2 regions of the Duganella sp. HH101 genome follow, and region 1 is predicted to be linked to the other one. Evidence: predicted binding sites of a transcription regulator. Region 1 holds the regulator's gene; the other holds the start of a gene.
The links. Region 1 encodes FNR, which switches genes on or off when oxygen is low (the NO sensors DNR and NnrR bind a similar motif). Its sites were predicted from a motif close to TTGATNNNNATCAA; they were not measured.

Region 1 (14,423 bases):
TGGTTGGTCAGGATTTCGTTCAGCTGGTCTTTGTAGTTCAGGTTGGTGCGCGCCATCTGCCAGTTGTCCGGATTGGAACCGGCCACGACGCCGCGCAGGTTGGCGCCGGTCGACATGAAGGCGGTCAGCAGGTAGTCCTGCTTGGTGCGGCCGTAGCGGGTGGTGTTCTGCAGCTTGGCGCCGCCGGCGAAGTCATGCTCGATGCGGGCGGTGAACATGTCGGCCTTGACCTTGTCGAAGTCCAGCACCGAACCGTAGAAGTTCTTCGGATCGACCGGCTTGGCGCCGGCCATGAAGTCGAAGCTCGGGCCGAACACGGCCGGCTTGCCGTCCTTGGCCGGGGTGATGACGACCGGCGCCGGCGGGGTCCAGCCCGGCAGGCCGATGGTCAGCACGCCGCCGTCGGGGATGTTGTCCTGGCTGACGTGCAGGTAGTTCAGGTAGACGCGGGTCGGACCGTTCAGGCCGAAGGCGACCGACGGCGCGATGGCCCAGCGCTTGTTGTTGACCACGTCGCGCGCCGGGTTGCCGCTGTCCTGGTCGAGCAGGTTGAGGCGGAAGGCGGTGCCGGTGTCGGCGTTGATGACCTTGTTCAGGTCGGCGGTGGCGCGCTTCTGGCTGCCGCTGCCGACGGTGACGGAACCGAGGTAGGCGTCTTCCATCAGCGGCTTCTTGCTGACCAGGTTGATCGAGCCGGTCGGCGAGCTGCGGCCGTTGTCGGTGCCGGCCGGGCCTTTGAGCACGTCGATCTGTTCGATGTTGAAGGTGTCGCGCGAGATCGAGCCCACATCGCGCACGCCGTCCACGTAGATGCTGCTGGAGGCGTCGAAGCCGCGCATGTAGACGCCGTCGCCGGTGGTGGTGCTGCCGTTTTCGCCCAGGAAGAAGGCGCCCACGCCCGGGGTGTTGCGCAGCGCTTCGCTCAGCGTGACGGCGCCCTGCTGGTCGAACAGCTCTTTCTTGATGACGGTCAGGGTCTGGGCGGTGTCGACCAGTTTCTCGGTGTACTTGGCGGAAGAGGCTTTTTCAGCCTTGAAGTCGTTGATGGCGTTGCCGGTGACTTTGACTTCCTGCAGCGTCTGGTTGCTGCCGGCCACGATGACCGGATCGACACCGGCGTCGGCGGCGTGCGCGGCGACCGGGAGCAGCATCACGGCCAATGCCGCGCTCATTTGCTGGTTGAAGCGCGATTGCGCGTGTTTGCGACTCTTAATCATTTGCATCTTTCTTCCGAGAATGTAGGCGGCTGGCTGCGCTGAGGTGAAGCATTCTTGCGTCTGGCTGCCGGATCATGGCGATTTAATGCGTTAGATTGTAACAACTAAGCTCACATATGTAAATGCGAATTATTATCAATAGCGTTTCGTTATGTGAAAAAAGACAGCGCCCCGGGCCGTGGCCGGGGGCGCTGATGGTGACAAATGTAAAGATGGAGGGGGATTACAGCTGTTCGCGTTCCAGCCAGGCGCGGGCCTGGGCCAACGTCAGCTCCAGCTCGTCGCAGACGGTCTGGTAGCGCTGCGCCAGTTCTTCGTCGCGCTGTTCGTTGATGGCGTTCTCGGCGTCCACGGTGGCCTGGATCAGGCGCTTGGCGCCCAGCACGCCGACGGCGCCGCGCAGGCTGTGGAACAGGCGGGCGGCGTCGCGCAGCCGCCCTTCCTGCAGCGCCGCGCCGGCCTCCTCCACCGGCGTCATGCCGGTGTCGACGGCGCCGCGCACCATCTTGGCCATCACGGCGCGTCCCTTGGCGTCCTTGCCCATCACCCGCATCAGCGCATCCATGTTGAAGATGCTGGCTTCGCCGGCCGGCATGGCCGCCGCGGCGGGCTTGACCAGCACCGGTTCCGGCATCGGCGCCGGCACCGGCGCGGCGGCGGCGGCCATGGCGGCCAGCAGGTCGTCCTCGGCGGCTGTTGCCGCCGGCGCGGCCGGCGCGGGGACAGGCGCAGGAGCGGGGGCAGGCAGGTGGCGCAGCAGCACCTCCAGCATTTCCTCGACTTCGATCGGCTTGGGGATGAAATCGGTGATGCCGGCCTCCTGGCTGCGGTGGCGCTCGGAACCGAGCACGCCCGCCGTCATCGCGATGATGGGCAAGTCCAGGCGCAGCTGCTCGCGCAGGATGCGGGTGGCGGTGAAGCCGTCCATCACCGGCATCTGCATGTCCATCAGCACCAGGTCGTAGCGGCTGGCGCCGGCGCGCAGGCGCTCGACCGCCTGGCGGCCGTCGCCGACCACGTCCAGCGTCGCGCCCGCGTGTTCGAGGATGCCGCGCGCCACCACCTGGTTCAGCGCATTGTCTTCCACCAGCAGGAAGTGGCGGCCGGCCAGGCTGCCGGCGATGCTGGCGTCGGCCACCGGCTGCGGCTGGCCGTCGCTCTTGGCGACCAGCGCTTGGTGCAGCGCGTCGAACAGGTTGGAACTGGTGATGGGCTTGACCAGCACCACGTCGGCCTCCGGCGCGTTGGAGATTTCCTCCACATGGTCGCGGGCGAAGGCGTTGACCATCACCACGATGGGCTGCTTGTTGCCGGCCGCCGCCTCGCGGATGCCCTTGGCCGTGGCCAGCCCGTCCATGCCGGGCATGTGCCAGTCGGCCAGCACCACGTCGTAGGTCTGGTTCGACTGCTGGCTCTGGCGGTAGCGGTGCAGCGCGGCCGCGCCGGAATCGACCTCGTCCGCATGCCAGCCCCAGGCCCGTATCAGCTTGGCGATCACTTCGCGGCTGGTGCGGTTGTCGTCGGCCACCAGCAGGCGCAGATTGCCCAGCGCCGGCTTGCGGCGCTCGTCCGGCAGCTCCGGCAACACGTCGAACGGCAGGCTGAACCAGAAGGAAGTGCCGCGCCCCTGGGTGCTGCTGACGGCGATCTGCCCGCCCATCAGCTCGATCAAACGCTTGGTGATGGCCAGGCCCAGGCCGGTGCCGCCGAAGCGCCGCGTGATGCTCTGGTCGCCCTGCGAGAAGGCCTGGAACAATTGCCCCAGCTGGGTCTCGGTCATGCCCATGCCGGTGTCGCGCACCTCGAAGCGCAGCAGCGCGTGGTCCTCGTCGCGCGCGCTGAGCTCGACGCTGACCACCACCTCGCCCTGCTCGGTGAACTTGATGGCGTTGCCGGCCAGGTTGACCAGGACTTGCTGCAGCCGCATGGAATCGCCGCGCAGGTGGCGCGGCACGGCCGGGTCGACGCTGATCGCCAGCTCCAGCTCCTTGTCGCTGGCGTTCATGGTCATCAAGGTCGCCAGCGAGTTCATGGTGTCGTCCAGCGCGAAGTCCACCGGCGACAGTTCCATGTGGCGGGCCTCGATCTTGGAGAAATCCAGCACGTCGTTGAGGATGCCCAGCAGCGACTGGCCCGACACCCGCACCATGCTCAGGTATTTGCGCTGCTGCGGCGTCAGCGGCGTATTGCCGAGCAGGTAGACCATGCCCAGCACGGCGTTCATCGGCGTGCGGATCTCATGGCTCATATTGGCCACGAACTCGCTCTTGGCGCGGTTGGCCGCCTCGGCGCGGTCGCGCTCGCGCTCCAGCTCCTCGGCGCGCGCCTCCACTTCCAGCCGCAGCCGGTGGCGCTCGGTGATGTCGGAAATCACCGCCAGCACTTTCGTGCCCTGGTCGGTGCGCACCGCGCTCAGGTTGATCTCGACCGGGAACTCGCTGCCATCCCGGCGCAAGCCGTACAGCACGGTGCCGTCGCCCATGCGCACCGGCTCGGCGCTGAGGCGCTCGGCAAAGAATTTGACGCGGTGGCCGGCGTGCTGGCCGCGCAGGCGTTCCGGCACCAGCATTTCCAGCGGCTGGCCCAGCACGGCGTCGCGTTGGTAGCCGAAATAGCGCTCGCCTTCGCGGTTGAAGGTTTCGATGCGGCCATCGACGCCGACCACGACGATGGCGTTGGGCGCGAACTCGACCAGGCTTTGCAGGCGTGCGTCGGCCGCCAGGCGTTCGTGCATCAGTTCGTTGAAGGCGGTGGTCAGCTGGCCGACCTCGTCCTGTCCCTGGGTGGGCAGCGGCGTGAAGCGGCCGGGGTTGTCGCGCAGGGCGACGATGGCGTCGCGCAGCCGTATCAGCGGCGCCAGCAGGCGCAGCGTCAGCCAGCCGATCAGCGCGGCGGCCGCCAGCGAGGCCAGGCCGCCCCACAGCAGCAGCCGGTACAGCACGCCGTTGAAGGGTTCGAACGCTTCCTCGGCCGGCAGCGAGGCGGCCAGCACCCAGTCCACCGACTTCAGCGCCTTGTAGCTGTTGAGGGTGCGCTTGCCGGCGCCGTTGACGCTGTCGACCGTGCCTTCGAAGTCCTGCTCCAGCGCCTGGGTGGTGGCGGGGTTGGCGTTGGGCTGGCGCGGCTTGAGCAGGCGGCCCAGTTCGGGATGCAGCACGTACACCGGCTGCGGGCCGCGGGTCAGCGCGAAGTAGTAGCCGGTGCGGCCGACCTTGGCGTTGCGCAGGTGGCCCAGCAGATTGTCCTTGTACAGCCGCAGCACGCCGACCAGCAGGCACACCACCTCGCCGTTGGCGTCCAGCACCGGCGCCACCATCTGCACGATGGGCTGCTTGCCGGCGCGGCCGATCAGCGGCTCGGTGATCAGCGGCTTGCGGGCGCGCATCACGGTCTTGAAGTAGGCGCGGTCGGAGGCGTCGATGCCGGCGCGGCCCGGCACTTCGGGCAGGTCGGCGATCACCATGCCCTCGGGGTTGATCACCAGCAGGTCGTCGAACAGCGCCAGCACGGCGCGGTCCTGGTAGTAGGTGCGCAGTTGGCCGGGGTTGCGGGCGATGGCGGCCGGCGTGTTGCGCGCCGACACGGCGATGATATCGAGCAGCATCAACAGCTTGTCGTCGAGCTCCTCGGCCGTGCGGTTGATCAGCGCCGTCTGCTGCGTGAACAGCACCCTGGTGAAGTCGTCCTGCATGCGATGGGTTTGCACCACCGTCACCAGCGCGATCATCAGAACCGAGGTGATGCTGGTGGCCAGCGCAACTTTTGCCTTGATGCCAAGTGACTTCATTTCATCCTTAGTAGGCGAGGCCGGGCGGGATTGGAAAAAAATATGAAAATGCCAGCAAATTCTCCTATCAAAGCCCGGCCTTGGCAACAGGATTAACGCTGGGCGGCGGCGATGATCACCTCGGCGACCTTGGCCGGCTGCGAAACCATGGGCACATGGCTGGTTTTCAGCGTGACGGTGGTGGCGTTGAGCTTCCTGGCGAAGGCTTGCTGCAGCGCCGGCGCGATCATGCGGTCGTTGGCGGCGGCGATGTAGTAGTTGGGCTTGGTTTTCCACGCGGCCACGGTGGTGGCGTCGCCGAAGGCCTTGGCGTTGATCGGGCCCTGGGTGGCGGCGATCAGCGCGGCGGTGGCCGGCGGCACGTCCTGGGCGAAGTTCTTGGCGACCGAGTCGGCAGGAAGCCACAGGTAGCCGGCGGCGTCGGCCTGCAGGGTGGCGATGCCGGGCGGCACGGCGTAGTCCTTGCCCAGGTTGGCGGTGGCCTCGCCTTCGGACGGCGCGAACGCGGCCACATAGACCAGGGCCTTGATTTTATCGCTGGTGCCGGCCTGGGTGATGACGGTGCCGCCCCACGAGTGGCCGACCAGCACCACCTTGCCGGTTTGCGCATCGACCACGCGCTGGGTGGCGGCGACGTCGTCGGCCAGCGAGCTCAATGGGTTCTGCACGGCCACCACTTTCAAGCCCTTGGCCTGCAGCAGCGGAATGACCTTGTCCCAGCTGGAACCATCGGCGAACGCGCCGTGGACCAGGACGACGGTGGTGTCGGCGGCCGGGGCGGCGGCCTGGGCGGCGAATGCGGAAGCCAGCAGTGCGGTAGCGATCAGGGTGCGTTTCATGATGTTTTCTTTCAGTTGGGTAGTTGGCGATCAAATAGTGTGCTACTTGATGTGTTGAACTATAGCTCGCAATTTAATCGCGTGCAAGATAAAAATTCTAAATATTTTGTGATAATTCATCCGCAGCGCGAATCCAAACCGCGCCGGCCGCCCTCTTAGCAGCCGAGGGACTTCCTCTGCGACGAATTGGAGTGCACTATGTTCTATGTGAAAAATGTACCAAACTGGGAGCGCGCGCTGCGCGTGGTGGCCGGCCTGATCGCCGTCTGGATAGGCATAGTCGTGCTGGGCGGCATGTGGGGCATGGCGCTGGCGGCGTCGGCGGCGGGCATCGTCGGCTCCGGCCTGTTCGGCTTTTGCCCGATGTGCGCGCTGGTCGGCCGCCGGCTGGACAAGGCGCAGGCTGCCCAACATAACGGAAATCCATGACACTGGCGGCACACCATCTCCCCGTGCTGGACGCCGCCCACCGCGGCGATCCGGCGGCGCTGGCGCAGCTGCTGCGGCTGTGCCAGCCCGACATCCGCCGCTACGCCCAGCGCAACTGCCTGATCGGCGACGTCGACGACGCCGTGCAGGAAGCCTTGCTGGTGCTGTCGCGGCGGCTGTCGTCGGTGCGCCTGCTGGCGGCGTTTTCCGGCTGGCTGTTCCAGGTCGTCAAGCGCGAGTGCCACCGCCTCGGCCGCATGGCGCTGGGCCACGATCCGTGGGACGACGAGCGCGCCGAGCAGTGGCTGGCCAGCCAAGACACGGCCGGCCTGCGGCTGGAGCTGGTCAACGCGCTGGAATCGCTGCCGGCCGATTATCTGCAGGTGGTGCTGCTGCGCGACTTCGCCGAGCTGTCGATCGCCGAAATCGCCGCCGAAGTGGGCGACAGCAGCGCGGCGGTCAAGAGCCGCTTGCATCGTGCAAGGAAAATGGCGCGCGAATACTTGATCGGATGACTGCGGCATCGACCACAGATGACGACAAATGGTCTACACTGGCTGCATGATACGAGAACTTCCAGAGCTGGTCCTGCCCAGCGCCACCATCGAGATCCTCAAGGCCAGTTGTGCGACCTGCAGCATGCACCAACTGTGTTTGCCCATGGGGCTGGACAACAACGATATGGACCGGCTCGACCAGATCATAGGCCGCCGGCGTAAAGTGGCGCGCGGCGCCACGCTGTTCCGCATCGGCGATCCCTTCCAGAGCCTGTTTGCGATACGCCTGGGCCATTTCAAGACCTACCAGGTCAACCGCGAGGGCGCCGAACAGATCACCGGCTTCCAGATGGCCGGCGAACTGCTGGGCATGGACGCCATCAGCACCGACCTGCACCATTGCACCGCCGTGGCGCTGGAAGACAGCGAGGTGTGCGAGATTCCATTCGGCAGCCTGCAACAACTGCTGGCCGATATGCCGACGCTGCTGCGCCACTTCCACCGCATGATGAGCCAGGAAATCACGCGCGAGCAAAGCGTGATGCTGTTGCTGGGGAATATGCAGGCGACCCAGCGTTTTGCCGCCTTCCTGATCAACCTGTCGTCGCGCTACGAGGCGCGCGGCTACTCGCCCAACACCTTCCAGCTGCGCATGTCGCGCGAGGAAATCGGCAACTACCTGGGGCTGACGATCGAGAGCATCAGCCGCCTGCTGTCCAAGTTCAAGAAGGAAAGCCTGCTGCGCGTGAGCAACCGCGAAATCGAATTGCTCGACGTGCCGACGCTGAAAGCCATCACCGCCGGCATGCAGACCTGCGCCTGATTAGTTGTCGGCCTGCAGCGTCACTTGGCGCTGCGCCGGCCAGGTCCACGCGCCGGCCAGCCGCCAGTCGCGCTGCTCGCCCTCCACCAGCACCACCCAGCGGCTGCGCTCCAGCATCGGCAGATTGATCTGGAACGCGCCGAACTCGTCCGGCTGCACCACCAGCTGGATATCCTTCTCCGGCAGCGTCGCATGCGACAGGTGGACGAACAGCCGCTCGCTCCGGCCCTGGTCGCTGCTATTGCGCCGCAGCTGGCCGTTCAGCGTGCCGGTGGTGGCGTCGTAGCCCAGCGACATCGACAGGCCCAGCGTCGAGGCCAGGCGGTCGCGCCGCAAGTCCTGGTTGATGGCCTTGCCCTGCTTGTAGTAGTCGCCCACCACCAGCGCGTCCTGCTGCGACCAGGCCAGGTAGCCGGTATAGCTGCCGGCCACCACCACCACGGCCGGGCCGAGCATCAGCAGCCACGGCCAGCGCTGCTTCCACCACGGCGTCGCCGGCGCTTGCGCCATCATCGATACGCTCATCTTGCTCTCCTTAGCGCGGCACGAAAAATACCGCGTGTTCCTTCACATGCAGCGACGGCTGGTCGACTGCGGTCAGTTCGATTTCGATCTTGTTCGAGCCCGGCTGGCCGGCGCCGTGCTCGGTGCGCAGGCGGATCGGATAGGCCTTGGTCTCGGTGCCTTCCACCCGCACCTCTTCCGGCGTCACCTGCGACAGCGTGGGCAGGCCGCCGACGCGGATGCGGTAGGTGTGCGCCTGCTCGGTCGTGTTCATGATCTGCAGGCGGTAGACGTTTTCGATCATGCCCTCCTCGACCTCGCGCCCCATGGCGCCGCGGTCGCGTATCACGTCCAGCTTGAGCGGCGTGCGCAGCCACAGCGCGATGCCGACCGCCGCCACGATCAGCGCCAGGATGCCGGCGTAGATCTTCACCCGCGGCCGCAGCGTGCGCTGGCGGATCTCGGTCGGCGTGTAGTGCATCAGCAGCGCCCGCTCGGTGCTGTAGCGTATCAGGCCGCGCGGCTGGCCGATCTTGTCCATCACGCCGTTGCAGGCGTCGACGCAGGCGGCGCAGCCGATGCACTCGTACTGCAAGCCCTTGCGGATATCGATGCCGGTCGGGCACACCTGCACGCACAGGCTGCAGTCGATGCACGAGCCGCCGTTGACTACATCGCGCTTGTTGAGCGGCGCGCGCGGTTCGCCGCGTTCGCCGTCGTAGGTGATGATCAGCGTGTCGCGGTCGAACATCGAGCTCTGGAAGCGGGCGTACGGGCACATGTACTTGCACACCTGCTCGCGCAGCCAGCCGGCGTTGCCGTAGGTGGCCAGGCTGTAGAACACCACCCAGAACCATTCCCACGGGCCGAAGCTCAAGGTCAGCACCTCGTTGCCCAGCAGCTTGATCGGCGTGAAGTAGCCGACGAAGGTGAAGCCGGTCCACAGCGCCACCGCGCCCCAGGCCAGGTGCTTGGCGCTTTTCTTGCCGAACTTGGCGGCCGACATCGGCTGCCGGTCCAGCGCCATGCGGGCGCTGCGCTTGCCTTCGATCTTGCGTTCTATCCACAGGAAGATTTCGGTGTACACCGTTTGCGGACAGGCGAAGCCGCACCACACCCGCCCCGCCACCGCCGTGGCGAGGAACAGCAAATAGGCGCAGATGATCAGCAGCGCCGCCAGGTAGATGAAGTCCTGCGGCCACAAGACCAGGCCGAAGATGTAGAACTTGCGCGCCGCCAGGTCGAACAGCAGGGCCTGGCGTCCGTTCCACTGCATCCACGGCGTGCAGTAGAAGGCCAGCTGCGTCAGCCACAGGCACAGCCAGCGCAGGCGGGCGTAGCGGCCCGAGGTTTCGCGCGGATAGATTTCCTCGCGCGCCGCATACATCTTGATGACTTGTGGTGCAGGATCGTTCATTTTGCTGCCGTGGCGGTGTCTGTCGCCGCCGCGACCGGTGAGGGTTCAACATGGTTGACGTCGTTCGACAAGCTCCACACATAGGCGGCCAGCACGTGCACCTTGGCGTCGCCGAGGAAGTCCGCGAACGCCGGCATGGTGGTGCTGCGGCCCTTGCGGATGGTTTCCATGATGGTCTCGGCGCTGCCGCCGAACAGCCAGATCTTGTCGGTCAGATTCGGTGCGCCGAGGGCCTGGTTGCCGGTGCCGCTCGCGCTATGGCAAGCCATGCAGGCGCCGAACTTGTCCTTGCCGAACACCGCCTTGATCGGATCGGCGGTCGAGCCGGACAGGCTCAGCACGTAATGGGCGACGTTTTCCACATCCTTGTCCGAACCCAGCGCGGCGCCCATGGCCGGCATCACGCCGGTGCGGCCGTGCAGGATGGTTTCCTTGATGGTCTCGGGGGCGCCGCCGAACAGCCAGTCCTTGTCGGTCAGGTTGGGGAAGCCCTTGTTGCCGCGCGCATCGGAGCCGTGGCACTGCGCGCAGTAGGTCAGGAACAGGCGCTCGCCGATGGCGTGGGCCTTGGGATCGGCCGCCACCTGCTTCAGGTCCTGCTTCTGGTATTGCGCGAACAGCGGGCCGTAGTCGGCCTCGGCCTGCTTGAGCTCGGCCTGGTACTGGCCCGAGGATTTCCAGCCCAGCTTGCCGGCATAGCTGCCCAGGCCGGGATACAGGACCAGGTAGCCCAGGCCGAAGACGATGGTGATGTAGAACAGCCACATCCACCAGCGCGGCATCGGCGTGTTCAGCTCGCTCAAATCCTCGTCCCACACGTGGCCGGTGGTTTCGCCGGCCTTGCCCTTGATCTTCGATTGCGAGAACAGCAGCACGCCGCAGCCGACGATGCCGAGCAGGGTCAGCACGACGATGTACATGTCCCAGAAACCGTTGGTGAAATCAGCCATGGCTGTGCTCCTTCTCGTCGTCGTCGAACGGCAGCTGGGCCGCCGCCGCGAAGTCGGCTTCCTTGTTGTGGATAAAGGCCCACCACAGGATGCCGGCAAATGTGATGAAGGAAATCACCGTCATCACGCTGCTGGCGCGATCAAACAGGGTATCGATAGCCATGCTAGTTCCTCGTCTTGATTAATGTGCCCAGGCCTTGCAGATAGGCGACCAGGGCGTCTTCTTCGGTCTTGTCTTTGAGCTCCTCCGGCGCGGCGGCGATCTCGGCGTCGGTGTAGGGATCGCCCAGGCGCTTGAGCGCCTTCATCTTCGGCACGATCGATTCCGGCACCAGCGAGGTCTTCGCCAGCCATGGGTAGTTCGGCATGTTCGACTCGGGCACCACGTCGCGCGGATTGGCCAGGTGGGTGCGGTGCCATTCATCGCTGTAGCGGCCGCCCACGCGCGCCAGGTCCGGCCCGGTGCGCTTGGAACCCCACTGGAACGGCCGGTCGTAGACGAACTCGCCGGCGACCGAGTAGTGGCCGTAGCGTTCGGTCTCGGCGCGGAACGGACGCACCATCTGCGAGTGGCAGTTGTAGCAGCCTTCGCGCACATAGATGTCGCGGCCCGCCAGGCGCAGCGGCGAGTAGGGCTTCAGGCCCGCCACCGGCTCGGTGGTGGACTTCTGGAAGAACAGCGGCACGATCTCGACGGCGCCGCCGACGCTGACCACCAGCGTCACCAGCGCGATCAGCAGCCAGGGATTTTGTTCTATCCACGAATGTGTAAACTTCGGTGAAAATTTCATACTCAGCTCCGATATCAGGCGTGGCCGGCGGTCAGCGCGGGGATGCGCGCCACGGCGGTCTCGCGGTTACGCAAGGTCATCCAGGTGTTGTAGCCCATCACGCACATGCCGCTCAGGTACAGCAGGCCGCCGGCGAAGCGCACCACGTAGTACGGGTAGGTGGCTTTGACGCCTTCGACGAAGGTGTAGGTCAGCGTGCCGTCCGGATTGACCGCGCGCCACATCAGGCCCTGCATGACGCCGGCGATCCACATCGCGGCGATGTACAGCACGATGCCGATGGTGGCGACCCAGAAGTGCAGGTCGATCAGCTTGGTGCTATACATTTTTTGCTGACCGGCCAGGCGCGGCAGCAGGTAGTAGATCGAGCCCATGGTGATGAAGCCCACCCAGCCCAGTGCGCCGCCGTGGACGTGGGCGATGCCCCAGTCGGTGTAGTGCGACAGCGCGTTGACGGTCTTGATCGACATCATCGGGCCTTCGAAGGTGGCCATGCCGTAGAACGACAGCGAGACGATCATGAACTTCAGGATGGGGTCGGTGCGCAGCTTGTGCCAGGCGCCCGACAGGGTCATGATGCCGTTGATCATGCCGCCCCAGCTTGGCGCCAGCAGGATCAGCGAGAACACCATGCCGATCGATTGCGTCCAGTCCGGCAGCGCGGTGTAGTGCAGGTGGTGCGGGCCGGCCCACATATAGGTGAAGATCAGCGCCCAGAAGTGCACGATCGACAGGCGATACGAGTACACCGGACGTTCGGCCTGTTTCGGGATGAAGTAGTAGACCATGCCCAGGTAGCCGGCGGTCAGGATGAAGCCCACCGCGTTGTGGCCGTACCACCACTGGATCATGGCGTCCTGCACGCCGGAGTAGGCGGAGTAGGATTTGAACAAGGTTGCAGGCATGCTGGCGCCGTTGACCACGTGCAGGATCGTCACGGCGATGATGTAGCCGGCGAAGAACCAGTTGGCGACGTAGACGTGCTTGACCTTACGCGTCAGCAGCGTGCCGAAGAACACCACCGCGTAGGCGATCCACACCACGGCGATCAGCAGCGTGATCGGCCATTCCAGCTCGGCGTATTCCTTGCCGCGGGTCAGGCCCATCGGCAGCGTGACGACGGCGCTGACGATCACCGCTTGCCAGCCCCAGAAGGTGAAGGCGGCCAGCTTGTCCGAAAACAGCCGCACCTGGCAGGTGCGCTGCACGACGTAATAGGACGTCGCGAAAAGTCCGCAGATACCGAACGCGAAAATCACCGCGTTGGTGTGCAGGGGCCGCAGGCGGCCGTAGGTCAACCATGGTATGTCCAGGTTCAACGCCGGCCATGCCAGCTGGGCGGCGATAATCACGCCGACCAGCATGCCGATGATGCCCCAGACCACGGTGGCGATTGCGAATTGCTTCACAATCTTGTAGTTGTAGTTCTGTGCAAGGTCCACTTGAAGTTCTCCCAAGAACGCTTTAATGATGTGTATCAAAGGTTACTTTTGTGGGAGTGAAAAAACCTTGATGTGGATCAAAATTTCCCAGATCAAACTATTCTAGTGGCGGCTTGTCATCATCCTGGAGCACGCGCAGCGCCGGGCCGACCAGGTCGTCGAACTGGCCGCTGTCGGAGGCGCGGAAGAACACCCACAGCGCGGCAAACACCAGCACCACGCTGAGCGGAATGAGCAGGTAGAGCGCTTCCATCATGTCCCCCTTCTGAGGCGCAGCGCGTTGGCCACCACCACGGCGGAACTGAGCGCCATGCCGACGCCGGACAGCCACGGGTTGAGCAGGCCGGCCGCCGCCGCCGGGATCGCCAGCGCGTTGTAGACGCTGGCCCAGCCCAGGTTCTGGCGGATCACACCCATGGTGCGCGCCGCCACGCGGGCGCTGTCGGCGACGGCGCCGAGGCGGCCGCACAGCAGCACCGCGTCCGCATGGGCTTGCGCCAGTGCGGCGCCCGCGCCCATCGCGAAGGAGACGTCGGCCGCGCTCAGCACGGCGGCGTCGTTGATGCCGTCGCCGACCATCGCCACCACGGCGCCGGTCTGTTGCAGGCGCTTGACGAAGGCCAGCTTTTCATCGGGCAGGTAGCCGCCCACGGTGGTGCTGATGCCGAGCTGGTCGCCGACCTGGCGGGCCAGGTCGGCGTTGTCGCCGCTGAGCAGCACCACGGTCTTGCCGGCCTGGCGGAAGTAGTCGACCGTGGCTTGCGCATCGGGCCGCAAGCCGTCGCGCAAATGGAAGCAGGCCAGCCACTGGCCGGCGACGCCGAGGTAGACCGGCGTGACGCCATGGCCCGCATCATGCGGCGGCGCCGATCCGCTCAGTTCGGCGACGAAGCCGGCGCTGCCCAGGCGGTACAGGCGGTTGTGCAGCACGCCTTCGATGCCGCGCCCGGCGATTTCATCGACCGCCGTCGCCTGCCAGTCGGCGCGCGCGCCGCCCTGCGCCGCAGCGGCGGCGTCGACGATGGCGCGCGCCAGCGGATGGCCGCTGCCGGCATCCAGCGCGGCCGCCACTTGCAGGCAGAAGTCGGCCTGCATCAGGCCCAGTTGCACGGTCTGCTGCAAGGCCGGGCGGCCGAAGGTCAGCGTGCCGGTTTTGTCGAACACGATGTGGGTGGCGCGGTGCAGCGTCTCCAGCGTTTGCGGGCCGGTGATCAGCACGCCCTGGCGCAGCAGGCGGTCGGTGGCGGCGGCCAGCGCGGTCGGCGTCGCCAGCGACAGCGCGCACGGGCAGGACACCACCAGCACCGCGATGGCGATCGGCCAGGCGCGGGCGGCGCTGTCGCCGTCCATCCAGTACCAGAACACGAAGGTGGCCAGCGCGAACAGCAGCAGCGCCAGCACGAACCAGCCGGCGACGTCGTCGGCCCACTGGGCGATGCGCGGCTTGTCGCGGCCGGCGCGGTCGACCAGCTTGACCAGCTTGGACAAGGTGCTGTCCTGGGCGATGCGGGTCACGCGCGCCAGCACCACCGAGCCGGCGTTGATGGCGCCGCCCGGCAGGGCGTCGCCGCTGTCCTTGGCCACCGGCGCGCTTTCGCCGCTGAGCAGCGACAGGTCGAGCTGCGTGCGGCCGTCGACGATGACGCAGTCGGCCGCCACCGCCTCGCCGGGCTTGATCATGATGACCTGGCCCACCGCCAGCGCGGCGGCCGGCACCAGGGTGGCGG
Region 2 (14,423 bases), on a different contig from region 1:
GGCACGACCTACCGCTTCGCCAAGGAAGACCGCAAGCGCTATCCGGCCATCCGCCAGGCCGGCACGGCGGACATGCCCTACTACACCAACTCCTCGCAGCTGCCGGTGGGCTACACCGACGATCCGTTCGAGGCGCTGGAGCAGCAGGACGCCTTGCAGCGCAAGTACACCGGCGGCACGGTGCTGCATCTGTACATGACCGAGGCGCTGTCCAGCGCGGACGCCTGCCGCTCGCTGGTGCGGCGCGCGCTGAGCCGTTTCAGCCTGCCTTACATCACGGTCACGCCGACCTTCTCGATCTGCCCCAAGCACGGCTACCTGAACGGCAGCCATGCCTACTGCCCGAAATGCGATGCCGAACTGCTGGCCCGCAAACAGGCCGTCCATGCCTGAATTTTTTAAACCCAACCAAGGAACTCTCATGAACAATCTGCCACAAACCACCATCGCCGAACTCGACAACGCAGAGCGCCAACCGTGCGAAATCTGGACCCGCGTGATGGGCTATCACCGTCCGCTTGCCTCTTTCAACATCGGCAAGCAGGGCGAGTTCCATGAACGCAAATTCTTCAGCGAAGCCGCTGTCAACGCGGGCCGCTGACATGGGCCAGGCCAGCCTCAAGGTGGGCGGCTACACGCCGTTCAGCGCCACCGAATATCCCGGCCTGCTGTCGGCCGTGGTGTTCGTGCAGGGTTGTCCGTGGCGTTGCGGCTATTGCCACAACCCGCACCTGCAACCGCGCACGAACGCCAGCCCGCTGCCGTGGGCGGACATTCTGTCGGCGCTGGAACGGCGCGTGGGCTTGCTTGATGCGGTGGTGTTCTGCGGCGGCGAGGCCACGATGGACCCGGCGCTGGCAAGCGCCATCGGCCAGGTGCGGGCGCTGGGCTTCAAGATCGGACTGGAAACGGCGGGCATTTATCCTGAGCGCCTGGCCGGCCTGCTGCCGTTGCTCGATTGGGTGGGGCTGGACGTGAAGGCGCCGTTCGCCCACTACGCCGCCGTCATCGGCGTGGCCGGCAGCGGCGATCCGGTGCGCGACAGCATCGCCGCCGTGCTGGCCAGCGGTGTCGACTACGAGTGCCGCACCACCGTGCATCCGGCCCAGCTGCCGCCGGCGCGACTGACGGCGCTGGCGCACACGCTATCCGAACTGGGCGTCGACAACTATGTGTTGCAGGAATTCCGCGCCACCGGCTGCCAGGACCAGGCGCTGCTGACCAGCGCCGTCGCCGGCTATCCCGGCGACGAGCTGTTGGCGCGCATCGCGCCGCTGTTCTCCCGCTTCAGCGTGCGCCGCAACCATTAGGCGCGGGCGCGACGGCCCGGCAGACTGTCGAGCAAGCGGGTCAAGGCCTGCTTGCCCAGTTCCGTCAACGGCAGCGCGGTCGCATCCAGCGTGTTCTTGACCAGCAATCCCAACTCCGTATCCCCCTGCATCGACAAGCGACGCGAGAAGAACAGCGTATCCGGGTCTTGCTCGCGCCGGGCCAGGGCGATGAAGTCGCGCGTGCAGGCGCCGATTTCCAGGTCAGGCTCGCCCGCCGAGCGCAACGGCGCAAAGCCCTGGCCGCGCCACGTAAAGTCGAAGGACACGCCGGCATCGGTGACGCACACGCGCATATGCTTGCCCTGCAGGCTGGCGCGCACATCGTCCGGCAACTGCGGACGCAGCACCAGGTTCAGCGCGGCCACGCACAGGAACGCGCCGGGATAGGCCGGCAGCAGACGGCCGAACGCCGCCAGCGCGGCAGGCAGCGGCCGCGCCGCGCCGCCCGATTGATGAGTGGTGACGGGATTCATGCTGCGTGCTCCAGGTGATAGTCGAGTCCGGGCTGGCCGTACCAATAGCCGTTGCAGGCGGCGGCCGGCAGCAGCGCTTCCATGGCTTGCGCCGTCGGCGTGGCCTGCGAGGCGCCGCCACGCGCAGCGTCGAAGGCCGCGATAATCTGCGGCATATGCTGGGACTGCGGGCTCAGCCTCACAACATCGACGCCCATCGCGCTCATCTCGTCCATTTCGCCGATCAGGTTGTACACCAGCGCGGACTGGCTCTGGATGCCGTTCAACACCAGGAATTCCTGCTTCTCCTTGGTCCGCATCATTAGCCCGTCGGGATGTTCGATGCAGCTGAAGCGGCAATCGTCCTTAGGCAGGTTGCGATTGCGGGCGGTGAAGCAGCGCGCCGAAAACGCCAGCGGCATGCGGCCGAAGGCAAACACTTCCGTCTCCATGCCGGCCGGGCGTTGCGCCTGCATATGCCGCAGTCCGCTGCGCCCCATCTCCAGCGGCATGACCCAGCGCTGCGCGCCCAGCCCGTGCAGCAGCGACAGCGTCGGCGGGTTGTAGATGTTCAGGTGCGGGCCGGCGACAAAGCCGCCCTGCCCCGACAACAGCTGCACCGCGCCCATGTCGTTGGCCTCAACCCGGTAGCGGCCGTTGCCCGCCAGCCGGCGCTGGGCGCCGAAGTCGGCGCTCGATTCAATCAGCGCGAGCGAGGACAGCAACACCTGCTTGCCGCGCGCCTCCAGCATGGCCGCCAGTTCCAGCCAGTCGGCGGCGCGCAGTTCGTGGCGGCGCGAGCACACCGTTTCGCCCAGGTAGACGATATCGACCGGCGTTGCGGCGATCTCTTCATAAAACGCCATCACTTCGGCACGCGGCCAATAGTAGAGCAGCGGACCCAATGCAAGTTTCATCATGGTGACTCCAGGTTTCATTTCCACGAGCGGTGATAGGCGCCCAGCGTGTGCTGCTGCCCCTCCGCCAGGGTGTTCAGTTCGGACATCCAGCCCGGCTTGACCGAGTAGCGCGCGGCATTGCCCATGCACTGGTCGAGCGCCTCGCGCCACACCCGCGTCACCTGCGACACATAGGCCGGACTGCGCTGCCGCCCTTCGATCTTGACCGCACGCACGCCCATCTCCAGCAGCTGCGGCAGCAATTCCAGCGTATTCAAGCTGGTCGGTTCCTCGACCGCGTAATAGGTTTCATCCTCGACTTCGAAGCGGCCCTTGCACAGCGTCGGATAGCTGGCGTTTTCCTGCGGCGTGTAGCGGTCGATCATCACGCCGTTCAGGCGCGACTCCAGGCCGTTGGCGTTCTGCTGCCAGCGCACCGCCTTGGCCGGCGAGCAAACGCCGTGGGTGTTGGGCGATTCGCCGGTCACGTAGGACGACAGCGCGCAGCGGCCCTCGACCATCACGCACAGGCTGCCGAAGCCGAACACTTCGATCTCGACATCGGTGTTCTTCACGACATGCTCGACCTGGGCCAGCGACAGCACGCGGGGCAGCACGGCGCGGGCGATGCCGAAGTGGCGCTGGTAAAAATTGATCGCCTCGGCGTTGGTGGCCGAGCCTTGCACCGACAGATGCAGTCGCAGCGACGGGTGGTGGTCGCAGGCGTATTGCATCAGGCCGGGATCGGCCAGGATCACGGCGTCGACGCCGGCTGCAGCGGCGCGGTCGATGGCGCTGCGCCACAGCGCGCTGGTGTCGGGCTGTGGGTAGGTGTTCAGGGCCAGCAGCACTTTGCGGCCGCGCTCGTGGGCGTAGGCGATGCCGGCCGCGATGGCGGCGTCGTCGAAGTTGAGGCCGGCGAAATTGCGCGCATTGGTGGCGTCGCGGAAGCCCAGGTAGACGCAATCGGCGCCCAGATCGACGGCGGCCTTCAACGCCGGCAGGCTGCCGGCGGGACACACCAGCTCAATGGGCCGCGTGGGAGTGGAAACGGAAGAGTCGGTTCGATTCATGTGGGGGATCAGGCACGGGTAAAAAAATCATGGCCAAACGGCGAACGAACTGTATCCCGCCGTCAAGCCGGAAATCCTTGATGTGAATCAAAGAAATTCCGCTTCAGCGGGTGGGACAATGCCTACCAGCACATAACGAAGGACAACAGCATGCATACGATCGCCCACTATCTCGATCAGGATCATCGCCGCTGCGACGATCAATACACCTTGGCCGAGGCCGATATCGCCCGCCGCGACTGGACCGCCGCCGCGCCCCGCTTCACGCTGTTCCTGCGGATGTTCGAGCGCCACCTGGACAAGGAAGAGCGCATCCTGTTCCCCTGCCTGGACCGCGCCATGGGCAACGCCTACGGCCCCACCGCCGTCATGCGCGCCGAACACGGCCACCTGCGCACCGAGCTGGACCACATGCGCGCTGCCATCCTGCGGCGCGACAGCGACGCCTTCTTCGACCATGCCGACACGCTGCGCGTGCTGATGCGCCAGCACAACCTGAAGGAGGAAGGCATCCTGTATCCGCACGCCGACCGCGTGCTGGCGGGCCAGGCCGAGGCCATCGTCGCCAGCATGGAAGGCCTGGCGCTGGCCGAAGCCGAAGCCGGGAGTCCCGCATGAACGCGCCGGCCGAACACCTGGGCAGCACCCGCCTGCTGGACGTGGGCGGCATGGAGCCGCCCGAGCCGATGGTGCGCATCCTCGAAGCGATCGACACGCTGGGCCCGGACGAGCGCCTGCGCGTGCTGATCGACCGCGATCCGATCCCGCTCTACCGCGTGCTACAACGCTACGGCTACCAGCACCGCACCACGCCGCAGGCCGACCAGCGCTATGAAGTGCTGATCTGGCTGGTGCCGGACGCCGCCTCCGCATGAAAGCCGCCGACGCTCCGCAGCGCGCGCTGTCGTTCGAACACAATCCGCCGCTGTCGCTGCCGATGCGCTACTTCCTCAGCGCGCCGCTGTTCGCGGCGCTGGCGGCGGCGCTGCTGGCGTGGCAGGGGCCGGCGGCGCTGCTGAGCCGCTGGTCGCCGCAGACGCTGGCGCTGACGCACCTGATGGTGCTGGGCTGCCTCAGCATGACGATGGTGGGCGCGCTGTTGCAGATGCTGCCGGTGGTCGGCGGCATCGCCGTGCCGCGCGCGCGCACCGTGGGCGCGCTGGTGCATGCGGGCCTGTGCGTGGGCACGCTGCTGCTGGCGGCCGCCTTCTGGCTGGAGCAGCCGGTGCTGTTCCGCTGCGCGATGGCGGCGCTGCTGGGCGCGCTGCTGCTGTTCCTGGGCGCGTGCACGGTCGGCATGTGGCGTCCGCATGCGCCCGGCGCGGGCGCGGTGATGGCCGGCATCCGGCTGGCGCTGGCGGCGCTGGTGGTGACGATGGTGTTGGGCGGCATGCTGGCCGGCGCCTTCGCCTGGCCCGGCGCGGCCAGCTGGCCGCTGGAACGTTTGACCGACCTGCACGCCATGTGGGGTTTGCAGGGCTGGGTCGGCCTGCTGGTGATCGCGATCGCCTTCCAGGTGGTGCCGATGTTCATGGTGACGCCACCCTACCCGGCGCTGCTCACCGGCGGCTACACCACGGCGCTGTTCCTGCTGCTGACGGCGGTGTCGCTGTCGAGCGGACTGGCCGGACCGGGCCGGCTGTTCCATCTGGCCAGCCAGGTACTGCTGGCGGCGGGCTACGGCCTGTTCGGCGGCTGCACGCTGTACCTGCTGGCGCGCCGCAAGCGTCCCAAGGCCGATCCCACCACGCTGTACTGGCGCACCGCCATGGCCTGCCTGCTGGCCGCGCTGGCCGTGTGGCTGTGGCCGGACAGCCAGGCTTCCAATGTGCGGCCCCTGCTGGTGGGCGTGCTGCTGGTGGCCGGCTTCGCGCAGTCCGCCGTGCAGGGCATGCTGTACAAGATCGTGCCCTTCCTCGCCTGGTATCACCTGCGCGAGGCGGCGCCGGACCCGCGCTGCAAGCTGCCCGGCATTAGCAAGATCATTCCCGAGCATCGCGCGCAGCGCCAGTTCTGGACCCATGTCCTGGCCCTGCTGTCGCTGGCGGCCGCCTGCTGGCAGCCGGACGTGCTGGCGCGGCCGGCGGCGGCGCTGATGTGCGCGTCTTGCCTGTGGCTGTGGTTCAACCTGGCCGGCGCGGCACGCCTGTACTGGCGGCTGCGCGCTGCGCCCGCTCCATCCTTTTCTGTAAGCGCAACAACATGAGCACCACCAGTTATCTCGACGCCTGTCTGCAACAAGCCAGGCCACGCCTGAACACCATGCTGATCCTGATGTTCAGCGAAGCCCAGTTGTTCGGGCAGAACAGCCAGTGGCTGGGCAGCGCCATCGCGCTGATGGAGCCGCTGGGTTTCCAGGAGCGGGCGATACGCACGGCCCTGTTCCGGTTGGCAGCACATCAGGCGGTGCGGGTCGAGCGGCACGGCAGGCGCAGCTTGTGCCGGCTGGCTCCGGCCACCGCACAGGCCGTCGCGGCTGCGCGCCAGCGGCTGGACATACCGCCGGCCCGCAGTTTCGGCGAGGATTGGACCATATTGGTCAACAGCGGCGGCATCAGCGCGGCGCGCTACGGCGCGGTGCGCAAGCGTCTGCTGACACTGGATTACTGCCAGCTCGCGCCCAACCTGCTGGCGCGGCCGACGGCCTACCGGGTCAGGGCCGGTGTCGAGCGCGACATGCCGGCGTCGGAAGAACATGGTTTGGCATTGTTCGATGTCGGCGGCGCGCAATTGGCGGCGGCGATGCGCCAGCCGCTGTTCGGCCGCAGCGATTGCGATCTGGACGCGGCCGATGCGTTGTACCGCCAGTTCCAGCAACGCTTCCAGCCCTTGCGCAAGCTGCTGGCCCAGCATGGGGCCATCAGCGATGAGCAGGCTTTCTTGATACGGCTGCTGGTCAGCCACGGCTACCAGCACTGCCGCCGCAGCGATCCGCTGTTGCCGCAAGAGTTGCTGCCTTCGACATGGCAAGCGATGGCGGCCTACCAGGCCTACACCGCGCTGTACTGCGGCTGCGCGAGCCAGGCGCGGCGCCATATCCAGGCGGTGACGGCGGCCGTGGCGGCGGCGGGCCAGCCGGCAGCCGCCGCGCCGCGGCTGCGGCGCGCGCTACTCACATCGGACAGTCTGGTGGCGGCATAAGGCGGGGCCAGGCCTAGTCCTTATTGCCGATTGCGCCGCCGGCCGGCGTCCGGCCACAATACCCACATCCATTCCAGGAGAAAAAGCATGGAGTCTATGGCAGAGGACTTTTACAACGGTCCTACCTTGAGCATCACGATCAGCCGCGAAGGCAGCCGTGTCCACCGCCTGATCGACGACACCTGTTATCCGCTGCGCGCCAGCAAGCTGACGGTGCGCCGCGACCCGATGGTCGAAGCGCTGTTCGGCGCGGCAGGCACGCCCGCCCCACCGGCCGGCGCCGCGATCCCGGCCGGCAAGCGCTGACCGCTCAGGCCTTCGGCGCGTTGCGGTACATGGCGGCGTACTTGACGCCAAAATACACGATGTAGCAGTAGCAAACGGCCGGCACCAGGAACGAGGTGTACAGCCCGGCCACATCGGCCACATAACCCTGCACGAACGGCACGATGGCGCCACCGACGATAGCCATGCACAGCACGCCCGAACCCTGTCCGGTGAACCGGCCCAGGCCGTTGAGCGCCATGCTGAAGATGGTCGGGAACATGACGGAATTAAACACGCCCACCGCGATGACGGCCCACATCGCCACATGGCCCTTGCTCAGGATGGCCAGCAAAATCAGCGCGATGGAAACGGCGGCATTGAAAGCCAGCGTCTTGCCCGGGCTGATGTAGCGCATCACGGCGAAGCCGATAAAGCGTCCCACCATGGCGCCGCCCCAGTAGTAGCTGACATAGTGCGCGGCCGCGCTCGGCGCCAGGCCGGCCACATCGGCCTCGCCGAGGAAGTTGATCAGGAAGCTGCCGATGCTCACCTCGGCGCCGACATACACGAAGATACCAATCGCGCCCAGCACCAGATGGCGGTACGAGAACAGCGACGCCTTCAACGGCGCGTCCTGCGCCTCATCCTGCGCCGTGGTGTCGGCATAAGCAATCTTCGGCAGACGCACCAGCGCGAACAGCACCGCCAGCATCAGCAAGGCCGCGCACAGCGCCAGATACGGGCCACGCACCGAACCGGCCTGCTGGGCCTGATAAGCCACTTGCTCAACGCTAGGCAGTTGCGCGAACTGCACCTCGGTCAGCACCCCGCCCGACAGGATCAGCAAGCCGCCCAGCGTAGGCGCGATGGCCGTGCCGAGCGAATTGAACGCCTGCGTCAGGCTCAAGCGGCTCGACGCCGTGGCCGGATCGCCCAGCACCGTCACATAGGGATTGGCCGCCACCTGCAGCACCGTGATGCCGGCGGCCAGCACGAAGAAGGCGAACAGGAACATGCCGTAGCCGCCCGTCGACGCCGGGTAGAACAGCGCGCAGCCGCCTGCGGCGATCACTAAACCGGCCACAGCGCCGTTCTGGTAGCCCAGCCGCTTGATCAGCATGCCGGCCGGCAGCGAGACGATGAAATACGCGCCGAAGAAGCAGAACTGCACCAGCATCGCCTGCACATAGTTCAGCGAGTACACCGCCTTAAGGTGCGGAATCAGCACGTCGTTTAGCGACGTCAGCAGCCCCCACAGGAAAAACAGCAGTGTCACGATCATCAAGGGCGCGGTGTTGCTGCCGCCCTCCTGAGTATCACCATCGCCGCGCTGGGCGACGCCCAGTCCTGAAATATGTTCCATGTTTCGATCTCCGTGGTCTTGTTGTTCTGTCGCCTGTCCAGCCGGCGCCACGAATTTTCCATGGCCGCCGCAGCCAGGTCAAACACTGCCTCGACAGGGGCGCCAGTTTCGCGAGATTCACTAAACAAGCGAGGCGTCGCGCGCGGGGCGAACAGCAGCGTGTTTAGTGAAACGCGATAAACTGAGCCGTCCGGGAAAGATTCCCCCTCTGCGGCGTTTTTCGCTGTGATTAAATCGCGCCACGGTCCACCAAGACCATCCCCGCAAACTAACCACAAGCGATAATGGCCCCGAATTTCCTCTCCCGCGATGTACTGCTGGCGCATGTGCGCCACACGATGGCCTTCTACGATCCCCGCTGCGTCGACCCGAGCGGCGGCTTCTATCACTTCTACCAGGACGACGGCACGGTCTACGACCGCCACACCCGCCACCTGGTCAGCAGCACGCGCTTCATCTTCAACCACGCGATGGCCTATCGCCACTTCGGCCAGCCGGAATACCAGCAGCGCGTACGCCACGGCATCGACTTCCTGCGCGACGTGCACCGCAACCCGCAGACCGGCGGCTACGCCTGGGAACTGTGCTGGAACGGCACCGACAAGCTGATCACCGATGCCACCAACCACTGCTACGGCCTGGCCTTCGTGCTGCTGGCCTACGCCCACGCCAGCATGGCCGGCGTGAGCGAGGCCAACGATTACATCGCCGAAACCTTCGCGCTGATGGAGCAGCGCTTCTGGGACGAGGGCCACGGCCTGTACGCCGACGAAGCCAGCGGCGACTGGTCGGAACTGGCGCCGTATCGCGGCCAGAACGCCAATATGCACGCCTGCGAGGCGCTGATCGCCGCCTTCGAGGCCACCGGCCACCGCCCTTACCTGCTGCGCGCCGAGACGCTGGCGCACAACATCACGGTGCGCCAGGCGGCCCTGTCCGGCGGCCTGATCTGGGAACACTACCGCGCCGACTGGTCGGTCGACGCCGACTACAACAAGGACAACCGCAACAACATCTTCCGTCCGTGGGGCTACCAGCCGGGCCACCTGACCGAGTGGTGCAAGCTGCTGCTGATCCTGGAGCGCCACCAGGCCCACCTGGCGCGCTCGCCGGAATGGCTGCTGGAACGCGCCCGCGCCCTGTTCGACGCCGCCGTCGGCAGCGCCTGGGACGCCGAACACGGCGGCCTGTACTACGGCTTCGCGCCGGACGGTTCGATCTGCGACGGCGACAAGTATTTCTGGGTTCAGGCCGAATCGCTGGCCGCCGCCGCCCTGCTGGCGCACCACAGCGGCGACGCCGTCTACTGGGACTGGTACCAGCGCCTGTGGGACTACAGCTGGCAGCATTTCGTCGACCACAAGCACGGCGCCTGGTACCGCATCCTGGCGGCCGACAACAGCAAGATCTGCATCTACAAGAGCCCGGCCGGCAAGACCGACTACCACACCATGGGCGCTTGCTACGAAGTGCTGAACGTATTGGGCAACGAGCATGGTTGATGTCGCATTGCCGAGCTTTGTCGTGGCCGGCGAGGCGCTCACCGACATGATCGTCGACGCCGACGGCGGCAACGGCTGGACCAGCCAGGTCGGCGGCTCCGGCTGGAACGTGGCGCGCGTGATGGCCGGCCTGGACGTGCCGACCGCCTTCGCCGGCGCCATCAGCACCGACGTGTTCGGCGAGGCGCTGTGGCAGGCCAGCACGGCGGCGCGGCTGGACTTGCGCTTCCTCCAGCGCCTGCCCAAGGCGCCGCTGCTGGCGGTGGTGCACCGGCGCTCGCCGCCCAGCTACTTCTTCATCGGCAGCGACAGCGCCGACCTGCACTTCGATCCGGCGCAGCTGCCGGCCGGCTGGATCGGCCAGGCGCGCTGGGTGCACTTCGGCGGCATCAGCCTGGCCCGCGAGCCGCTGGCCGGCAAGCTGGTGGCGCTGGCGCAGACGCTCAAGGACGCCGGGGTGCGCATCAGCTACGATCCCAACTTCCGCAACCTGATGGACGCCGGCTACGACAGCACCTTGCGCCGCATGGCCGGGCTGGCCGACGTCATCAAGGTGTCCGACGAGGATTTGGCGGGCCTGTTCCGCACCTTCGACCTCGACGCTGCGCTGGCCACGCTGCGCAGCTGGAATCCGGACGCCATCTGCCTCTACACCCGTGGCGAGGCCGGCGCCGAGCTGCACATCGGCACCCAACGCTGGAGCGTGCCGGCCGTGCCGGTCACGGTGGCCGATACCGTCGGTGCCGGCGACGCCAGCATCGCCGGTTTGCTGTACAGTCTGATGCGCAAGCCGTTGGACACGCCCGAGGAACACCTGCGCTTCGCGGTGGCCGCCGGCGCGGCCGCCTGCCAGGGCCACGGCGCCACCCCGCCGTCGCTGGCCGCGATCCTGCAACTGCTGTAAGCACCAGGCCGCGCCGGTCCGGCGCGGCCCTTTTCACCACCGATCACCTGGAGCCGCCTCCATGCATACCCGTACCATTCTGCTGCTCGCCCTGATAGCGCCGCTTGCCGGCGCCGCCGACCTGAGCGTGCAATCCCCCGACGGCGCCGTCGTCGTCACCGTCAGCGACAACCGCGCCCATCCCAGCTACAAGGTCAGCTACCGCGGCAAGGAAGTCATCGCCAACTCGCGCCTGGGCCTGGTGTTCAAGGACCAGGCCGCGTTTGGCGACGGCTACCGCATCGTCGCCAGCGCGCCCGCCTCGGCCGACACGCAATGGACCCAGCCCTGGGGCGAACGCAAGCTGGTGCGCGACAAACACAACGAGCTGCGCGTGGACTTCGGCGGCAACAACGGCGGCGGCACCGGCCGCTTCACCGTACGCTTCCGCGTGTTCGACGATGGCATCGGCTTCCGCTACGAGGTGCCCAAGCAGCCCGGCATGGACCAGGTCGAGATCGTCGACGAATCCAGCGAATTCGTGCTGCCCGAAGTCGACGCCACGCGCGCCTGGTGGATCCCCGCCCGCGCCTGGCGCAGCCTGGAATACCTGTACCGCAACACCTCGCTGCGCGAAGCCGTGCACGTCGAAACGCCGTTCACCATGCGCCTGGCCTCGGGCGTACACCTGAGCATCCACGAAGCGGCGTTGACCGACTACGCGTCGATGACGCTGGCGCAGCAGCGCGACGGCGTCTTCAAGGCCGACCTGACGCCGTGGTATGACGGCATCAAGGTCAAGACCCGCACCGACTTCAAATCGCCATGGCGCACCGTGCAGATCGCGCCGGACGCGCCGTCGCTGCTGAACTCCGACCTGATCCTGAACCTGAACGAACCGAACAAGCTGGGCGACGTTTCCTGGGTCAAGCCGGGCAAGTACGTCGGCATCTGGTGGGCCATGCACCTGTGGCAGAAGACCTGGTCGTCCGGCGACAAGCACGGCGCCACCACCGCCGAAACCAAGCGCTATATGGACTTCGCCGCCAAGTACGGCTTCTCCGGCGTGCTGGTCGAAGGCTGGAACGTGGGCTGGGACGGCGAATGGCCGGACAACGGCGACCTGTTCAAGTTCACCCAGCCCTATCCCGACTTCGACATGAAAGCCATCGCCGCCTATGGCAAGAAGACTGGCGTGCAGCTGATCGGCCACCACGAAACCTCGGGCGCGGTCAGCCACTACGCCAGCCAGATGGACGCCGCCTACGACTACTACCGCGACAACGGCGTGACGCAGGTGAAGACCGGCTACGTGGCCGACAACGCCAAGATCAAACGCATCGACGAGCAGGGCCGCGTGCGCTACGAATGGCACGACGGCCAGTACATGGCCGGCGAATACCTGCGCTCGGTCGAGCAGGCGGCCAAGCGCCACATCAGCATCGACACCCACGAGCCGATCAAGGATACCGGCCTGCGCCGCACCTATCCGAACTGGATCACCCGCGAAGGCGCGCGCGGCCAGGAATACAACGCCTGGGGTTTCCCGCCGAACCCGCCCGAACACACCGCCATCCTGCCGTTCACGCGCATGCTGTCCGGGCCGTTCGACTACACGCCAGGCATCTTCAACCTGAAGCCCAACGGCGAAAAGTCCGAGAACCGCGTGCGTTCGACGCTGGCCAAGGAACTGTCGCTGTACGTGGTGCTGTACAGCCCCATCCACATGGCCGCCGACCTGCCGGAAAACTACGAAGCGCGGCGCGACGCCTTCCAGTTCATCGTCGACGTGCCGACCGACTGGGAGCAGAGCCGCGCCATCGCCGGCGAAGTGGGCCAGTACGTCGCCATGGCGCGACAGCAGCGCGGCGGCGCCGACTGGTTCCTCGGCGCGCTGACCAATGAAACGGCGCGCACGCTCAACCTCAAGCTGGACTTCCTGGCGCCGTCCAGGCGCTACCAGGCGCAGATCTACCGCGACGGCGCCAAGGCCGACTGGGACACCAACCCCTACGACATCGTCATCGAAACCCGCGAGGTCGGCCGCGAAGACATGCTGGCGCTGTGGCTGGCGCCGGGCGGCGGCGCGGCCGTGCGCTTCAAGGCGCTCGACAAGTAAGCGCCACGGCGGGCCGTGTTTACTAAAAGCCGTTAAACTGCCCGCCGTTTTTCCGCCCGCGTTGACCCCGATTTTTGCCGATGCTATACATGCAAGCATATGCAACTTGACACCCGCACACTGAGGAAACCGTAATGCACATCTTCCCACCGTCCAAATCCCTGCTGCCGCTGCTGACGGGCGCCCTGCTCGGCACCGCCTGCATCAGCCAGGCCGCCGCACCGGCCGCGCCGGTCAACACCTTCATCGGCACCCAGGACGACGGCAACACCTTCCCCGGCGCATCGGCGCCGTTCGGCATGCTGCAGGTCAGCCCCATCGGCGAGCACTACGCCGGCTGGCACTACACCGATCCCAAGATACGCGGCTTCGGCCACTTCTTCCTGTCCGGCGCCGGCTGCTGGGAGCAAGGCGGCCAGCTGTCCGTGCTGCCCGTCACCGGCAGCATCGGGCCCGGCGGCAACTTCGATATCAGCAAACCCGGCGGCTTCGACCACAAGAAATACGCCGCCGACTACACCCATGACGGCGAAGTCGGCGAAGCCGGCTACTTCAAGGTCAAGCTGACCAGCTACGGCGGCATCGTCGCCGAGACCACCGCGCTGACCCGCGCCGCCGCCGAGCGCTACACCTTCGCGCCGGGCACCGCGCAGGGCCATGTGCTGGTCAACCTGGGCCAGGCCAACGAACGCCACTCGGTGGTCGGCAGCAGCCTGCGCGTGGTCGACGAGCGCACCGTCGAAGGCAAGATCGTCACCCGCAGCTTCTGCGGCGGCGCCCAGTACGCCACCTGGTTCCGCATGGAGTTCGACCGTCCGTTCAGCGCGCACGGCGTGTGGAATGAAAACGGCGGCCTGCCCGGCTCCAAGCTGCTGAGCCAGCAAGGCGACAGCCGCCCGCACGGCGCCTGGTTCACCTTCGACGTCAAGGACGGCAAGGCGGTGACGGCGATCAGCGCCATCTCGCACGTGGACGCCGACGGCGCCCGCCGCAACCTGCGCGCCGACGCCTACGCCCAGGGCGCGCCGCGCAGCTTCGACCAGATGCGCGAGCAGGCGCAGCAGGCGTGGCAGCAGGAACTCAAGTCGGTCAACATCGAAGGCGCGGACCAGAACCAGCGCACCGTGTTCTACACCGCGCTGTACCACTCGCTGCTGCAACCGCTGACCGGCAACGACAGCGACGGCCGCTATCGCGGCTACGACGACCGCATTCATACGTCAGGCAAGTCCACCTACTATGAATTCTTCTCGCTGTGGGATACCTACCGCGCACAGAACCAGCTGATCGCGCTGCTGCGCCCCGAGCGCGCACGCGACATCGCCGATTCCGTGCTGAAGATCCGCGACCAGGGTGGCTGGCTGCCGCGCTGGGGCTACGCCAATTTCGAATC

Region 2: a site for FNR is predicted at 3,833-3,846, ahead of DUGA2_RS13100 (hemerythrin domain-containing protein). Genes of this name have one in related genera too.

Annotation. Positions count from the first base shown of each region.
Region 1 is NZ_LRON01000003.1:256,406-270,828, reverse strand. Features, by position in the region: gene DUGA2_RS06335 (catecholate siderophore receptor Fiu) at 1-1,223, opposite strand, end outside; gene DUGA2_RS06330 (response regulator) at 1,441-5,004, opposite strand; gene DUGA2_RS06325 (alpha/beta fold hydrolase) at 5,097-5,843, opposite strand; gene DUGA2_RS06320 (DUF2892 domain-containing protein) at 6,042-6,272, shown strand; gene DUGA2_RS06315 (RNA polymerase sigma factor) at 6,269-6,787, shown strand; gene fnr (fumarate/nitrate reduction transcriptional regulator Fnr) at 6,834-7,592, shown strand; gene DUGA2_RS06305 (FixH family protein) at 7,593-8,117, opposite strand; gene ccoG (cytochrome c oxidase accessory protein CcoG) at 8,128-9,513, opposite strand; gene ccoP (cytochrome-c oxidase, cbb3-type subunit III) at 9,510-10,463, opposite strand; gene DUGA2_RS06290 (cbb3-type cytochrome c oxidase subunit 3) at 10,456-10,626, opposite strand; gene ccoO (cytochrome-c oxidase, cbb3-type subunit II) at 10,628-11,254, opposite strand; gene ccoN (cytochrome-c oxidase, cbb3-type subunit I) at 11,269-12,696, opposite strand; gene ccoS (cbb3-type cytochrome oxidase assembly protein CcoS) at 12,794-12,949, opposite strand; gene DUGA2_RS06270 (heavy metal translocating P-type ATPase) at 12,949-14,423, opposite strand, start outside.
Region 2 is NZ_LRON01000007.1:6,923-21,345, reverse strand. Features, by position in the region: gene DUGA2_RS13130 (ribonucleoside triphosphate reductase) at 1-393, shown strand, start outside; gene nrdD (anaerobic ribonucleoside-triphosphate reductase) at 422-601, shown strand; gene DUGA2_RS13120 (anaerobic ribonucleoside-triphosphate reductase activating protein) at 603-1,310, shown strand; gene DUGA2_RS13115 (SCP2 domain-containing protein) at 1,307-1,804, opposite strand; gene DUGA2_RS13110 (U32 family peptidase) at 1,801-2,703, opposite strand; gene DUGA2_RS13105 (peptidase U32 family protein) at 2,718-3,755, opposite strand; gene DUGA2_RS13100 (hemerythrin domain-containing protein) at 3,906-4,373, shown strand; gene DUGA2_RS13095 (DUF2249 domain-containing protein) at 4,370-4,630, shown strand; gene DUGA2_RS34030 (permease) at 4,627-5,961, shown strand; gene DUGA2_RS13085 (PaaX family transcriptional regulator C-terminal domain-containing protein) at 5,958-6,896, shown strand; gene DUGA2_RS13080 (hypothetical protein) at 6,984-7,202, shown strand; gene DUGA2_RS13075 (sugar MFS transporter) at 7,207-8,526, opposite strand; gene DUGA2_RS13070 (AGE family epimerase/isomerase) at 8,811-10,028, shown strand; gene DUGA2_RS13065 (carbohydrate kinase) at 10,021-10,932, shown strand; gene DUGA2_RS13060 (glycoside hydrolase family 97 protein) at 10,994-13,030, shown strand; gene DUGA2_RS13055 (GH92 family glycosyl hydrolase) at 13,165-14,423, shown strand, end outside.